2 linked regions of the Chitinophaga caseinilytica genome follow. The main gene of each other region encodes a partner of the protein of the gene in region 2 in a complex. Links are inferred from orthologs where the notes say so. Each region holds a gene or a part of one and is shown on either strand. Other genes may lie near its edges.

Region 1 (2,814 bases), 1.8 Mb from region 2 along the record:
TTGGGGCTGAGGCGGAGGGCGGCGTCGAACTCGTCGTAGGCTTGCCTGGCCGCGGCCTTGTTCCGTTCATCGAGGAGCTGGATGCCTCTGTCATAGCGAACTTCAGCGGCATTTTCGCCCGAAGCGGCGATGGCGGCGCTGTAATCTTTGGGCTTCACGACCGAACTGGCGGCGGGGGAGCTGCGGATCACATTATAGAGCGCCTGCATGGATCGGTATTCATTTTTGACGTCTTCCCATTTCAGGGGATTGTTAGAAGCGAGCGCCTGTTTGGCCCGGCCTTCATAAAAATCTTTGGCCGCGTCGTAGGCGGCGGGGAGGAGCCGGAGGGAGGTTTCGTCTTGCGGGCGGCGTTGCAGCTTTTTCACGAAAGCTTCGACGGCGGCGGAATAGCGGCCCTGGTTATACAGTTTTTCGCCGGATTTGCAGGCAAAGAGGATAACAGCCGGCAGGCATACGGATAGGTAGCGGAGATACTTCAACATATAGCTGTGTTTACGAACTTATATATTCAAACGGCACGCCAAATCATTCCCATCGGATAACAAAAGGAAAATTAAGATGGTTTTAACATTGCGGGGTCAGATTTTGAAGTTGCGGCGGAGCTCACGGTCTACCTCGCGGGCCTTGATGCTGTCGCGCTTGTCGTGCAGTTTTTTACCTTTCCCGATGCCGATTTCCATTTTGGCCAGTCCTTTATCGGTAATGAACATCCGGAGGGGAATGATGGTGTATCCACGTTCCTGGATTTTCTTTTCCATCTTCTTCAATTCTTTCCGCTGGAGCAGGAGTTTACGTTCACGAAGGGGATCGTGGTTGGCGTAGGTACCGAATTTGTATTCGGCGATGTGCAGGCTTTTGACGAATAATTCGCCTTTGGAGAAATAGCAGAAGCTGTCATTAAAGCTCACCTTTCCACCGCGGATGGATTTGATCTCGGTTCCGGTCAATACCAATCCGGCGATGTATTTATCTTCTATCGCGTATTCAAAATAAGCCGATCTGTTTCTTAATTCTGCCATGTTGAGGGTTACAAATGGGCCGGCTGCGTGGGCAGCCGGCCGGGGGAATATCGTTTTAGTGTTTGAACAGCTGGAGCAAAGTTCCGAGCTTGTTCTTCAGCTCTTTACGATCGGTGATGAAATCGAGGAACCCGTGGTCCAGGAGGAATTCCGCACTCTGGAACCCTTCCGGGAGGTCCTTTTTAATGGTTTCCTTGATTACGCGCGGGCCGGCGAAGCCGATGAGGGCGCCGGGCTCGGCGGTATTGATGTCTCCCAGCATGGCGTACGACGCGGTAACGCCACCGGTGGTGGGGTCTGTCATCAAGGAAATGTAGGGAAGGCGGGCAGCGGCCAGTTGGGTCAGCTTGGCCGAGGTTTTGGCCATCTGCATCAGTGAAAACGCGCTTTCCATCATACGGGCACCGCCCGATTTGCTGATGATCAGCAGCGGAAGCTTGTGCTGGATGCAATAATCGATGCTTCGTGCGATTTTTTCACCCACCACGGAGCCCATGGAGCCGCCGATAAAGTTGAAGTCCATACAGGCCACTACGAGCCCGTTGCCGTTTACCATACCTACGCCGGCGCGCATGGCGTCGGAGAGACCGGATTTCTTCTGGGCGTCTTTCAGCCTGTCGCCATAAGGTTTCAGATCGTTGAAGCCAAGGAAGTCTTTCGGATAGATATTGGTGAAGAGCTCTTCAAAATTATTATCGTCGAAAATGATCTCGAAATATTCGGGCGAATTGATACGGTTGTGATAGTTACACTTATCGCAAACGTAAAGATTCGCTTTCAGATCCTTCATGGTGGTCGTCTTCTTGCATTTCGGGCATTTGTGCCATAAACCGTCCGGCGCCTCCTTCTTCTCACTGGTACTGGTGGAAATACCCTGTTTAATTCGCTTAAACCAGCTCATACAGAATGTGTACTAAGTAATTAGATTAAAGATTAGTGGTGCAAGATACGATAAAATTAAATTTTTCCGTAAATCAAAAGGCCCCTGAATATATCAGGGGCCTTTAACATATCATAACAACCTGTAAATTATGCGTTACGGTTGATGCAGTTGAGGTCTGTGAAAGCTTCTTCGAGGCGTTTCACGAAAGATTCCTCGCCTTTACGCAGCCATACGCGCGGGTCGTAGTATTTTTTGTTGGGCTTGTCCGCACCGTCGGGGTTGCCGAGCTGGGCCTGGAGGTAGCCTTCCTTATCTTTATAATATTTAAGGATGCCTTCCCAGAACGCCCATTGCATGTCGGTATCGAGGTTCATTTTGATAACGCCGTAGCCGAGGGTTTCGGCGATCTGGTGTTTGGGAGAGCCGGAACCGCCGTGGAACACGTAATAAACGGGCTTGGCGGCCGTGCCGAATTTTTTCTCAATATATTCCTGGCTGTTTTTCAGGATTTCAGGACGGAGCTCCACGTTTCCGGGGCTATATACGCCGTGAACGTTGCCGAAAGCGGCTGCCACGGTGAAGCGGGAACCTACCTGGCTGAGCTGCTCGTAGGAATAGGCCACGTCTTCGGGCTGGGTGTAAAGGAGGGAGTTTTCAACGCCGGAGTTGTCTACGCCGTCTTCTTCACCGCCGGTAACGCCCAGTTCGATTTCGATGGACATGCCCAGTTTATTCATTCTTTCGAAGTATTTCTTCGAAATTTCGATGTTTTCGTGGATGGGCTCTTCCGACAGGTCGAGCATGTGGGAGCTGTAAAGGGGCTGGCCGTTCTCTTTCATGAACTTCTCGCCAGCGTCCAGCAGGCCGTCGATCCAGGGCAGCCATTTTTTGGCGGCGTGGTCGGTATGG
Region 2 (3,009 bases):
AGCCCTTCCGCTTTCCGGTGAAACCGGGTTAGTATGCGGAGAGATACTTTTTGATCTGTTGCTGGAGCGCTTCCGTGGCGGGGATTACCGGCAGGCGGAACACGTTTTCCATGAGGCCGGCCTGGTGCAGGAACGCCTTGATGCCGGCGGGATTGTTTTCCGCGAACATGAGATCGAAGCCTTCGAGCATGCGGTAGTGCAGGTTGCGGGCCGTTTCGAAATCTCCTGCCAGCGCGGCTTTCACCATCGCGGGGAAGTCTTTCGCGAAGTAGTTCGCAGCCACGGAGATTACGCCGTCCATTCCACAGGCCAGCTGCGGCATGGCAACGCCATCGTCTCCACTGATCACCAGGAAGCCTTTCGGTTTGTCGCGGATGATCTGCATGCATTGCAGCATATCGCCCGATGCTTCTTTCATGGCGATGACGTTTTCCACTTCGTGCGCGATGCGCAGGGTGGTTTCTGCCGTCATGTTACGGCCGGTGCGGCCGGGAACGTTGTACAGGATGATGGGTTTGGGAGATGCGGCGGCGATGGCCTTATAGTGCTGGAAGATGCCTTCCTGCGTGGGTTTGCTGTAATAAGGCGCCACGCTGAGGATGGCGGCGGCTTCGTCGAGCGGGCAGGATGCCAGTCGCTTCACGACATCGGCGGTGTTATAATCGCCAACGCCCACCACTACGGGCACGCGCTTCTTCACCTTTTCGAAGGTAAAGCGGATCAGGTCGAGTTTTTCTTCGGAGGAAAGTGTGGGTGTTTCCCCGGTAGTGCCGAGGGTCACGACGTAGTCTACGCCCCCGGTGATCACATGATCGATAAGCCTTTCGAGGGCATTCCAGTCAATCGCTTCGCTGGCGGTGAACGGTGTCACCAATGCCACGCCGGTGCCCCTTAATTGTTCCTGTAACATATTTCAAATGGTCAATGGCCGCAGTGCTGCCTTAGAAAATGCAAAGATTGTCAATTGGATTGATACCCGCAATACAGCTGCGCTCTTTTTTGCCGGACGAATGTCAATTTTGATCAACGTTCTTCGAAGAAGCCCATATTGGAAAATTTATCGATCCGTTGTTCGATGCGCGTGTCCGGGTCGATCTTTTTCAATTCGGCCAGGGTTTCGATGAGGCGTTTCTTCAGGATCTCGGCCATTTCTTCGTGGTTGGAATGTGCGCCGCCCACGGGTTCGGGGATCACCCCGTCTACCAGTCCGAACTGGCTCATGTACCCGGAAGTGAGCTTGAGCTCTTCCGCCGCTTTTTCCTTGAAATTCCAGCTTCTCCAGAGGATGGTGGAGCAGTTTTCGGGGGAGATTACGGTGTACCAGCTGTTTTCGAGCATGAAGATACGGTCGCCGATGCCGATGCCCAGCGCGCCGCCGGATGCGCCTTCGCCGATGATCACGCAGATCACGGGAACGCGGAGCTTCACCATTTCGAACAGGTTACGGGCGATCGCTTCGCCTTGTCCGCGCTCTTCCGCTTCCAGGCCGGGATATGCGCCCGGGGTATCGATGAGGGTGATGATGGGCTTGTTGAAACGCTCCGCCAGCTTCATGAGCCGGAGGGCTTTGCGGTAACCTTCAGGGTTGGCCATACCGAAGTTGCGGATCTGCCGCATCTTAGTATTCACGCCTTTCTGCTGGCCGATGAACATCGCAGTTTCACCGCCGATTTCCGCAAATCCGCCAACCATCGCCTTGTCGTCTTTCACATTGCGGTCGCCATGCAGCTCCACGAAGTTTTCCGTCATTCTTTCGATGTACTCCAATGTGTACGGCCTTTCGGGATGGCGGCTCAGCTGCACTTTCTGCCAGCTGGAGAGATTGTTATAGACCTGTTGCTTGGTGTCGATGATTTTCTGCTCGTACTCTTTCACGGTAGCGGAAACGTCCACGCCGGACTTCTCCCCGTTTTCCCTCAGTTTTTCCAGTTGTTCGTACAGATCCGCAATCGGCTTTTCAAAATCCAGAAATTGCATAAACAGTTTTAATAAAGGTTAAAGTACTTCATAAAGATAGTAAACCCTGTATTGCGCCCAATGGCTGTTTCGTACAGGGATCCGCAAAAAGTGACCTTCCCGGATGTTGCCGGCGGGTCAGGGGTGCAAATGTAGGATAATTCTCATTGAATCAAAATCCCTGCCGCGGAGGGCAGGGATTCATCATATAAAAAGTATTGTGTTGCTGCGGATTATCCATTCCCGAAGGCGGCGGCCACTTTTTCCGCCCACCCTGCGTACACGGCCCCGGAAGGGTGCAGTTTGTCTTCCACCACGCTTTCCGGCCGGCCGCCGGTAAGCCGGTAACTTTCCGTGATATTAATATAAGGTATGCCCAGTTTTCCGCTGATTTCGCGGCTGATGCCGTTGAACTCGTCGATCTGGTTGCAAATGGTATCCGTATCGCGCCCCGCGGCGAAGGGCGTCACGCCCCAATCCGGGATGCTCACCACCACTATTTTTCCACCGCCTGCAAGCTCCAGCGCCCGGTTTGCCAGCCATTCGAATTCCTGCGCATATTCCGTTTCCGGCAGCCCGCGGTACTGGTTGTTCACCCCGATCAGCAGCGACACGAAATCGTACGCCGGCAGCAGCCGGGTGTTGTGTTGCAGGTGATGGATCAACTCACCGGTGGTCCACCCCGTTTTCGCGACGATCTCCGGCGCCTGTACCTGCATGCCGGCCGCGCGCAGGAGCTGGAGCGCCTGGTACGGAAAGCTCTCGAACAGCGGAACGCCTTCGCCGATAGTGTACGAATCGCCAAGGGCGAGCCAGTTTTTGATGGAAGTACTCATGCGAATGATTTTAAAACGTCGTGGAACCGGAGCACATCTGAATAGGAGCAATACAGCGGCGCGGGCGCCAGGCGGATCACGCCGGGCTCGCGGTAATCGCAGATGATCCCGTTTTCCATCATGCGCGCGTGGATCGCCTTCCCGTCTTTCGGGAAATACAGCGACAACTGCGCGCCTCTTTGCAGCGGATCGGCCGGGGTGATGATCTCGCAGGGCA

Evidence for each region.
Region 1: the proteins of WJU22_RS10345 (region 2) and accD are in contact, whole or in part, in a solved structure (PDB 8UXZ), measured with the Escherichia coli proteins. The link is inferred for Chitinophaga caseinilytica from one-to-one orthologs.

Annotation. Positions count from the first base shown.
Region 1 is NZ_CP150096.1:4,306,046-4,308,859, forward strand. The notes cover bases 1-2,799. They hold accD (acetyl-CoA carboxylase, carboxyltransferase subunit beta), read right to left. Parts: upstream 1,924-2,799; coding sequence 1,078-1,923; downstream 1-1,077. Other genes in these bases: WJU22_RS17670 (hypothetical protein), read right to left, coding at 1-485; smpB (SsrA-binding protein SmpB), read right to left, coding at 582-1,022; fbaA (class II fructose-bisphosphate aldolase), read right to left, coding at 2,052-2,799. In the rest of the region: more of fbaA, read right to left, coding at 2,800-2,814.
Region 2 is NZ_CP150096.1:2,463,111-2,466,119, reverse strand. What follows is about bases 1-2,994. They hold WJU22_RS10345 (acetyl-CoA carboxylase carboxyltransferase subunit alpha), read right to left. Parts: upstream 1,978-2,994; coding sequence 1,024-1,977; downstream 1-1,023. Other genes in these bases: kynU (kynureninase), read right to left, coding at 2,789-2,994; WJU22_RS10340 (SGNH/GDSL hydrolase family protein), read right to left, coding at 2,190-2,792; dapA (4-hydroxy-tetrahydrodipicolinate synthase), read right to left, coding at 29-910. In the rest of the region: more of kynU, read right to left, coding at 2,995-3,009. UniProt on the Escherichia coli protein: Component of the acetyl coenzyme A carboxylase (ACC) complex. First, biotin carboxylase catalyzes the carboxylation of biotin on its carrier protein (BCCP) and then the CO(2) group is transferred by the carboxyltransferase to acetyl-CoA to form malonyl-CoA.